DNA from 3 places in the Mesorhizobium sp. B1-1-7 genome. Region 2 is predicted to be linked to each of the others. Evidence: predicted binding sites of a transcription regulator. Region 2 holds the regulator's gene; each other region holds the start of a gene.
What was found. The regulator PhoB, encoded in region 2, activates phosphate uptake and scavenging genes when phosphate is short. The targets are predictions, from matches to a motif close to TGTCATNNANCTGTCAT.

Region 1 (3,276 bases), on a different contig from region 2:
TTGCGGGCGCCGATCACCAGGGAGGAGACGGCGGGGCGGCCGAGCAGCCAGGCAAGCGCCACCTGCGCCGCGGAAACGCCCCGGGCCTTGCCGATTTCGACCAGCACGTCGACGATCCGCCAAAGCCGGTCCTCGTCCCGGATCGGCGGCTCGGACCAGCCGGCGAGCTGCCGGGCGGTGGGGCTGTCGCGGCGGTATTTGCCGGACAGCAATCCGCCGGCAAGCGGGCTCCACACCAGCACGCCGAGCCCCTGGTCGACAGAGATCGGCAGCAATTCATACTCTGCCTCGCGCGCCTCCAGCGTGTAGTGGATCTGCTGAGTGACAAAGCGCGGCTGGTGATGGCTGTCGCTGACGGCGAGCCCCTTCATCACCTGCCAGCCGGAGTAGTTGGAGCAGCCGACATAGCGGATCTTGCCCTGGCCGACCAAGGTGTCGAGCGCGGCGATGGTTTCCTCAAGTGGGGTCAGGCCGTCCCATTCGTGCAGGAAATAGATGTCGATGACATCGGTCTTGAGCCGCTTCAGGCTCCTCTCGCATTCGCGGATCAGGTGATAGCGCGACAGGCCTTCGTCGTTGGGCCCTTTGCCGATCCGCATCCTCGCCTTGGAGGCGATCAGCACGTCGTTCTTGCGCTTGCCGCCGAGTGCTTCGCCAATGATCTCTTCCGAGATGCCGTTCGAATAGACATTGGCGGTGTCGAGAAGATTGATGCCGGCATCGATGCACATGTCGATCATCCGTTTGGCTTCGGCGAGATCGCTGTTGCCGACAGCGGCGAACGGGCCGGCGCCGCCGAAGGTCATGGTGCCCATGGTCAGTGTCGAAACCTTCAGGCCGGAACGGCCGAGAGTACGGTATTCCATGTCAATCCTCGCGATTGTGTTGAATTGGGGCGGCGCGAAAGGGCAGCCCGGAATGCGATCGGGGATTTGTAGGACAATTCGCCCGGTTTGTCGCCATGCCGGGACGACGATCGATCATATCTCGCGGAATTTGCAGCGCCGGCGATCGTGCTCGGGCTGCAATAAAACCGTCACTGCCGGCCTATATTGAATTCGGCTAAGGTGTTCCGTTCCAGGCCGCGGGCCAGCAGGGTTGGGGCGCCGGGACATAAACCGACAGGCTTGCACGCGGAGCAACTGATATGACCGAGCTAAGACAGAATTCCCCTGCAAAAGACTGGCTCGAAGCCGAGCTCGCCGACACGCTCGACGAAGACTATGAGCTCGAAATGTCGGAACCGGCGCTGTCGATGGAGATCGCCAAGATCTACAAGAACTCGCATCCGCCTTCGATCGACCGCATGCAATATTTCCGCGACCTGATCACCTTGCAGTCGGAGCTGATCAAGCTGCAGTCATGGGTCGCCTATCACAGGAAGAAGCTGGTGGTGATCTTCGAGGGCCGCGACTCCGCCGGCAAGGGCGGCGTCATCAAGCGCATCACCCAGCGGCTCAATCCGCGCATCTGCCGCGTCGTGGCACTGCCGGCGCCGACCGAGCGCGAGAAATCGCAATGGTATTTCCAGCGCTACGTCCCGCATCTGCCAGCCGGTGGCGAGATCGTGCTGTTCGACCGCTCCTGGTACAACCGTTCCGGCGTCGAACGGGTGATGGGTTTTGCCGGACCGGAGCAGGTCGAGGAGTTCTTCCACGACGTGCCGGAGTTCGAGCGCATGCTGGTGCGCTCGGGCATCACCGTGGTCAAATACTGGTTCTCGATCACCGACGAGGAACAGCAGATGCGCTTCCTGATGCGCATCCACGATCCGATGAAGCAGTGGAAGCTGTCACCGATGGACCTGCAGTCGCGCGTGCGCTGGGAACAGTACACCAAGGCCAAGGAAGAAACCTTCGCCCGCACCAACATTCCCGAGGCGCCCTGGTTCATCGTCGAAGGCAACGACAAGAAGCGCGCACGGCTGAACTGCATCGATCATCTGTTGAAACAACTGCCGTATGAAGAGGTGCCGCACGAGGAGATCACGCTGCCCGAGCGCGTCTTCAACCCGGAATACGAACGCCAGGTTCTGCCACGCGAACTGTACGTGCCGGAGAAGTATTGAGGGTTCTTCCTTCTCCCCGTCACCATACGGGGAGAAGGTGCCGGGGGATGAGGGGCGGCGCCAACCTTGATCAATTGGCCGGTAGCGCAATCTTCCATCGCCAGCGCCGCCCCTCATTGCCCTGCCGGGCATTTCTCCCCGTATAGTGACGGGGAGAAAGGGGCCTGCCGCCAAGGGTTTCGCCAAACTACGCTCGATCGATGGTCACATGCGTGGCAAGCGCTGTCGCCACCTGCTCCGTGCACCGATAGCCAAGCTTCACCATATCCAGGCCCGCGAAGAGGTTCTCGCCTGTTCCCAGCAGCATCGGCGAGATCGCCAGGTGCATGGTGTCGATAAGTTTTTCCTGGAGATATTGCCGGATGGTCGAGACACCGCCGCCGACCCGCACATCCTTGCCGCCAGCCGCCGACCTTGCCTGCTCGAGCGCCGAATGGATGCCGTCGGTGACGAAGTGGAAAGTGGTGCCGCCCTCCATCGTGATCGGCGCTCGCTTGAAGTGTGTCAGCACGAAAACCGGCACATGGTAGGGCGGGTTGTCGCCCCACCAGCCCTTCCAGATCTCGTCGGGCCATTCGCCGCGGATCGGTCCGAACATGTTTCGCCCGAGGATCCACGCGCCGACATTCTCGAAGCTGCGCGCCGCGAACGCCTCGTTGATATCGGAGGCGCCGCCATCTTCTCCGAGCACCATCTTGCGGAAGGTGCGGGTGTCGACAAACCACTTGTGCAAGGATTCCCCACCGACGCCGAGCGGATTTTGCAGATCCTGGTCGGGACCGGCGCCATAGCCGTCGAGCGATAGGGTGAAAGCATTGACACGCAGCTTGGACATGAAAACCTCCTCGAGAACCAGTTGTATTTTGCAAGTGGTTTCTTTGTAGCAAACCGATTGCGAATTGCAAGTGGTATTTCTGCGGTGAAAAAACACGTACTCGGACCTCTCCGCCATGTAGCGGGAAGTCCTTGCCTGTAAGTTCCTTATGGAAGTCGCGGATGCCGTTCCAGGGGACGACCAAGTCGCTGACTGGCCGGGGGAGGGCGAGAACCTACCCCTTCAGCATCGTCGCCACCTCTGGCGCGAAGTAGGTCAGGATGCCGTCGCAGCCGGCGCGCTTGAAGGCAAGCAGGCTCTCCAGCATCGCTTTCTCGCCGTCGATCCAGCCATTGGCGCCCGCCGCCTTGATCATCGAATATTCGCCCGACAC
Region 2 (3,276 bases):
GCCGCAGACTTTTTTTCGAGCTCCGGAATAAATAATGACAGCGTGGGGCGCTTCTGCCAGTATTTGGTGGCTTCGCTGGCGGCCTTCGGGAGGCACGAAAGGCCGCGGCGATCGGGAGGATGTGGGAAACATGTCGGTCGGAATCCGCCACGACGATCTGCGCCGGCGCAACCGCGCCATGGTGATCGCGGCCGTGCGCCGTGCCGGTCAGCCTTCGCGCACCGAGATCGCCGCGACCACCGGCCTCAGCCACTCGACCATCTCGGCGATCTCCTCCGACCTGATCGGCGAAGGCGTCCTGACCGAGGGCAAGCCGAGCGAGGCCGGCTCGCTAAAACGCGGTAGGCCGCAGGTCGGCCTCACCCTCAACCCCGAGGCGGCGGCGGTGATGACCGTGGTGCTGTCGCTGAATTTCCTGTCGGTCGCCGTCATCGACTATGCCGGCCAGGTGATATCGGAGGAACAGCGCCGGCTGGACACGCTGACCATGTCGCGCGAGGCGCTGATCGGCGAATGCACGGCAATCGTAAGGCGGCGCCTCGAGGACCCCGACATCGACATCCGCAGCGTCGCCCGCATCGCGCTGGCGGTCCAGGGCATCACCGACACCGAGGCGCGAGCCATGCTGTGGTCGCCGATCACGCCGCAGACCGACATCGCCTTCGCCGACATATTCGAAGCCGAGTTCGGCATCCCCGCCACCATGGAAAACGACTGCAACATGATGGCGGTGGCGCTGCGCTGGCGCGATCCCGAGCGCTACCGCGACGACTTCATCGCCATTCTGCTGTCGCATGGCATCGGCATGGGCCTGGTGCTGAAGGGCGAACTGTTCACCGGCACCCATTCCTCGGGCGGCGAGTTCGGCCACATGATCCACCGCCCAGGCGGCGCGCTCTGCCGCTGCGGACGGCGCGGCTGCGTCGAGGCCTATGCCGGCAACTACGCCATCTGGCGCAACGCGAGACAGCTTGGCGAGGACACCGAACCGATCGACGTCAGCGACGCCGACATGCGGGCGCTGGCGGCTTCGGCGCGCGACAAGGACGGGCCGGAGCGCCAGGCCTATCGCAAGGCCGGCGAGGCGCTGGGCTATGGCCTGGGCAGCCTGTTCGCGCTGATCGATCCCGCCCCGGTCGCCATGGTCGGCGTCAGCGCCGCCGCCTTCGACCTGATCGAGCCGGCCTTGCGCGAGGCGATTGCACAGACCGCCGGCGGCCAGCACTCGAAATCGATCTCCTTCGACACCGAGCCTAACGAACTGCCGCTGATCCGCGAAGGCTGCGCCATGCGCGCTCTGACCTTCGTCGATCAGGAAATATTCGCGCCGGGCGTGCAGGCGAGAGCAGGCGCGGCTGGGAAGAACGTGGCGTGAAATCGAAGCCATCGTAACATCCGTGGGTTGGACAAAGCCTCACGACTTCGTCATCCCTGGGCGGAGCAGGAGCGAAGCTCCGTCGCGGAGACCCTGGAATCCATGCCGCGACCTTGGCCACGGAGTGCAGCGGAGCAGAATTCCGCACCGAGGCAACGCTTCGAAGTCGCGGCATGGATCCTCGGGTCTATGCCGCGTCGCTTCGCTTCTTGCTCCGCCCGTGGATGACGAAGCAATGGACGTTTTCGCGAATCGCCAAGGTAAAGCGATCCGGCTTAAGCACGAAATCCGACTGTCTAACCTTCCGCGCCGAAGAACCTAATCTTCGCGGATGGCGTACCCTGCCCCGCGAATGGTGCGAATCACATCCGGCATGCGGCCATTGTTGACCGCCTTGCGCAGCCGGCCGACATGCACGTCGACGGTGCGCTCGTCGATGTAGATCGTCTCGCCCCAGACATTGTCGAGCAGCTGGCTGCGCGAGAACACGCGGCCGGGATGGCGCATCATGAATTCGAGCAGGCGGAACTCGGTCGGCCCGAGCCGGATCTCGCTCTTCTTGCGGTAGACGCGGTGCGATTCGCGGTCGAGCACGATATCGCCGACCTTGAGCACGCTGGACAGCACTTCAGGCTTGGCGCGGCGCAGCAGCGCCTTGACGCGGGCCATGAACTCCGGCGTCGAGAACGGCTTGACCAGATAGTCGTCGGCGCCCGTGGAGAGCCCACGCACGCGGTCGCTTTCTTCGCCCCGCGCGGTCAGCATGATGATCGGCAGCCGCTCGGTCTCGGGCCGCATTCGCAGGCGCCGGCAGAGTTCGATGCCGGACACCGCCGGCACCATCCAGTCGAGCACCAGAAGGTCGGGCACGTTCTCCTGCAGGCGGATCTCCGCCTCGTCGCCGCGCGTCACCACCTCGACCTGGTAGCCTTCCGATTCCAGATTGTAGCGGAGCAGCACCCCTAGCGGCTCCTCATCCTCCACCACCATGATGCGTGGCGCGATCATCGGCTGGTCACCCCTGCTATGCCGCCGGCGCCGACATCGCGGTTTCGTCCTGCTTCGGGCGATTGGCGGGCAGCTGCGTGCCGGTCAGCACATAATACGCATTCTCGGCGATGTTGGTCACGTGGTCGCCGATGCGTTCGAGGTTCTTGGCACAGAACAGAAGATGCGTGCAGGCGGTGATGTTGCGCGGATCTTCCATCATGTAGGTCAGCAGTTCGCGGAACACCGAGGTGTATTTCACGTCGATACGCTCGTCGTCGGCGCGCAGCTTCGCCAGTGCCGCGGCATCACGCGCCGCATATTCCTCGATGACACCTTGAACCTGGATCAGCACCAGCTGCGCCATCGCGTCGATGGAGTGCGACAGGTCGCGCGGCGTGGCGGAGAGCCCGACCGTGCCGACGCGCTTGGCGATGTTCTTGGCAAGGTCGCCGATGCGTTCGAGATCGCCGGCCATGCGGATCGAGCCGACGACATGGCGCAGATCGTCGGCCATCGGCTGGCGCTTGGCGATCAGCGTGATGGCGCGGTCGTCCAGCTCGCGCTGGCGCGCATCCATGATCGCGTCATCGGAGACGACGCGTTGGGCGAGCGCATTGTCGGAGTTCAGCAGCGCCTTGGTGGCACCGCCGACCATCGAGCCGGCGAGGTCGCCCATGTCGCTGATCAGCCTGCTGATCTGTCCGAGATCTTCATCGAAGGCTGCAACCGTGTGTTCGGCCATGATCCTGGTCCTCGTATGCGTGATCAGCCGAAGCGGCCGGTGATGTAGTCCTGCGTCCGCTTCTCGCGGGGCGACGTGAAGATCTTCTCCGTCTTGTCGAACTCGACCAGTTCGCCCAGATACATGAAGGCCGTCTGCTTCGATACGCGCGCCGCCTGCTGCATGTTGT
Region 3 (3,276 bases), on a different contig from region 2:
GGATCGAGCAGCCGGTGGGTGTAGTCGAAGGTGGGCCCAAGCAATTGGCCGCCGGGCAGGTCCTTGTAGGTAGCCGACACGCGCCGCTCTACCCGCATGGCGTCGGTGTCGATCGGCTTCGAGTAGCCGAAGCGCGGCAGCGTGGTGCGGTAGGCGCGCACCAGGAAGATCGCCTCGATCATGTCGCCGCGCGCCTGGACGATGGCGAGTGCGGCGAGTTCGCGGTCGTAGAGCGAACCCTCGCTCATCACCCGGTCGACGCCGAGCGCCAACTGCTCGACGATCTGGTCGAGGCGCAGCGCGGGCACTGAACGGTCGCCGCGCCGGCGATCGGCAAGCAGGCTGTGGGCGTTGGCAATTGCGGCCTCGCCGCCTTTTACCGCGACATACATCCTAGGCCTCCATCGTCTTGATGCGCGTCGTGCGCGGCAGGCAGGCTATGCCGCCTGACGTGGCGAGGATGATGTCGACGCCGCGTGGAAAGCGCTTGATATTCTGCTTCCATTGCTCGACGAAATGACGCGGCATCTGCGCCGGCGCGATGGTGGTACTGGTTTCGATGCCGGGGCCTTCAAGCAACAGCGGGGTGCCCGACACGAGATCGCCAACCTGCAGGATCAGTGTGGTCGAGCGGTCGGGATAATCCTGGGTGCCCTGCGAAAAGCCGTCGAGCGCCATCATTTCGGCGGGTGTGGCGACGAAGGCGAAATGCGCGTCGGCTGGTGTGTTGGCCATCGGCGCGCCGGTGTGGAAGCCGAGCCAGGAGCCGATCGCGGCGGAGGCGTGCAGGGCGGGGTCGAGCCAGAGCGGCGTGTCGTTGTCGCAGAGCGCCAGCGCGATGGCGCCGGCTGTTGCCAAGAGCGGTGCCGGCGGGCGGGCCAGGACCGGCAAGGGCTGAACGCTGCCCGGCCGCGCCATGGCGTCCATGATCGCGCGGAACACCGCTTGGGCGTTGAAGACCGGATCGGCGAAACCGCCTTCAATCGATTGCGCTGCGATCTCCATCAATCTTCTCCGCGAACCATGGTGAAGAAGTCCACCTTTGTTGCCGCCGTCTCGGCGCGGCGTTTCTCCTGGGAGGTGGCCAAGGCGGATTGCAGAGGCGCAATCAGGCGGGTCTCGACCTCGGCGCGGCGGGCAGGGTCCTGCCACAGCGCGTCGGCTATTGCCCCCAGCTTCGCCTTCTGCTTGTCGCGGCCAAGCGCATAGCAATGCCCAACCTGTCCCGAGGGCAGGCGGACGGTGGCACGGGTGACGGTTGCCTCACCGACATTGAAAGGCGCGCCGCCACCACCGATGCGGCCGCGCAGCGTCACCAGCCCGGTCTCGGGGCCACGCAGCAATTCAGCCTCCGAAGGCAGCCCGGCCTCATTCCAGAGCCGGACGATGTCGTCGCCACTGGATTGCGCCAGCGTTGCCATGGCGGCTTTGCGCCCCGCCTGGTCGCGGGCTTCCTGTCCTCGCATCAGCAGCATTCCTCTCTGCCAAATTTGTCTATTGATATAGACAACTATACAAATTATACATATTACCTAGCGCGAGTCCATGACGGGTGCGTGACAGCCATGACGGTTGGGGCGACAGAAGCTGGGGTGGGGCAAGTCATGATCGGGCAGATAGCGGCTGACAGCATCGAGCGGCGCAGCGGCGTTTCACTGTGGCGGCAGATCGCCGACAAGATCCTGCACGCGATCGCGACAGGCGATTTCGCGGAGAATGCCGCACTGCCGCCGGAGGTGGCGCTGGCCGAGCGCTATGGCGTCAACCGTCATACGGTGCGCAGCGCCATATCAGCCCTCGTCCAGGAAGGGGTTTTGCGAGCCGAGCAGGGACGCGGCACTTTCGTGCTGTCGCGCAAGCGGCTGTCCTATCCGATCGGCGCGCGCACCCGCTTCTCGACAGGCCTGCAAGGGCAGACGTCGGAGCGGCACACCGTGCTGCTGGATTCCTCGGTCGAGCCGGCCAGCCAGCGCGTCGCCGAGGGTCTTGGCCTGGCCAAGGGTGCCGAGGTGATAAGGCTGGAGACGCGCGGCGAAGCGGATGGCCGGCCGGTGTCGCGCGCGGCCAGCTGGTTCGATGCCAGACGCTTTGCCGGCATCGACAAGGCCATGGCGCAGACGGGCTCGATCACCGCGTCGCTGGCGCGTTTCGGCATCGACGATTATCTCCGGCACTCAACCGTGCTGTCGGCACGCCATGCCGATGCGGGCGACCTTGCCGATCTCGGCCTGCAGCCGGGCGCCATCGTGCTGGTCACGGCCGCCATCAACGTCACGCCTGACGGCCAGCCGATCCAGTTTTCCGAGACGCGCTTCTCGGCAGAGCGGGTGGAGTTGAAGCTGTCGGCGCTGTAGGGATTGCCGGCCTTATAAGAGATCGTGATTATCTGGCTCACGCTGACATCAGCCCAACTCGATCGCGGTCACTTGTCAGCGGCGGCGCATTTGAGGACCGGCTTCCCCCACTCCGTCGCTGCTTCGCAGCGCCACCTCTCCCCCCTCCGGAGGGAGAGGAAGGGAGCCCGGCGGCGGCCGGAGAAGGACGGGGTCTGGTTGAGGAGCGTGGCTGCAATAGGCTCGCACCCTTCCTCTACCCCGTCGATCGGGGGAGAGGTGGCTCGGCGAAGCCGAGACGGAGTGGGGGTCGACCTGCGCAGGGGCGTCGTCAATTCGGGCCGGGTTCACCGCCGGCCAAGTTATGACCCGATCTCGATCACCGCCTTGATCAGGCCGGATTTCTCATGCGCCCAGCGGGCGAGATCGCGCGGCGTGTCGGCCAGCGGGGTGCGGTGGGTGACGAGCTTGGCCAATGGCACGGCGCCGTTGCGGATCGAGGCGGCGACATGGTCGAAGTCGGCGCGCAAGGCATTGCGGCTGCCGATCAGCGTCATCTCGCGCTTGTGGAATTCGGGGTCGGAAAAGACGATGTCGTCCTTGACGACGCTGACCAGCACCAGCGAGCCGCCATGGGCGACATGGGCGAAGGCCGACTGCACCGACCGGGTGTTGCCGGTGGCGTCGAAGACGACGTCGAAACCTTCGCCTGATGTCGCGTCCCTGACCAGATCGGGCACCGCGCCGCGCGAGCCGTCGAGGGTCTTGAAGCCGAGTTCTGTTGCGGCGAAGGCAAGTCTCTCGGTGCTCATGTCGAGCAGCGTCACGTCGAGCCCGGCGATGCGGGCGAAGATGGCGGTGCCGAGGCCGATCGGGCCGGCGCCGATGACCAGCGTGCGGGCATCGGGATCGGCGCGCGAGCGGCGCACGGCATGCGCCCCGA

Region 1: ppk2 (polyphosphate kinase 2) is a predicted target of PhoB. The motif match lies at 1,024-1,040, and genes of this name have one in related genera.
Region 3: phnF (phosphonate metabolism transcriptional regulator PhnF) is a predicted target of PhoB. The motif match lies at 1,546-1,562, and genes of this name have one in related genera.

Annotation. Positions count from the first base shown of each region.
Region 1 is NZ_VFWQ01000004.1:79,209-82,484, reverse strand. It holds gene FJ978_RS07535 (aldo/keto reductase) at 1-866, opposite strand, end outside; gene ppk2 (polyphosphate kinase 2) at 1,148-2,068, shown strand; gene FJ978_RS07525 (dihydrofolate reductase family protein) at 2,256-2,903, opposite strand; gene hemB (porphobilinogen synthase) at 3,118-3,276, opposite strand, start outside.
Region 2 is NZ_VFWQ01000010.1:251,813-255,088, forward strand. It holds gene FJ978_RS19215 (ROK family protein) at 131-1,375, shown strand; gene phoB (phosphate regulon transcriptional regulator PhoB) at 1,694-2,383, opposite strand; gene phoU (phosphate signaling complex protein PhoU) at 2,400-3,107, opposite strand; gene pstB (phosphate ABC transporter ATP-binding protein PstB) at 3,131-3,276, opposite strand, start outside.
Region 3 is NZ_VFWQ01000003.1:429,194-432,469, reverse strand. It holds gene FJ978_RS06865 (carbon-phosphorus lyase complex subunit PhnI) at 1-392, opposite strand, end outside; gene phnH (phosphonate C-P lyase system protein PhnH) at 394-1,005, opposite strand; gene phnG (phosphonate C-P lyase system protein PhnG) at 1,005-1,466, opposite strand; gene phnF (phosphonate metabolism transcriptional regulator PhnF) at 1,605-2,354, shown strand; gene FJ978_RS06845 (zinc-binding alcohol dehydrogenase family protein) at 2,696-3,276, opposite strand, start outside.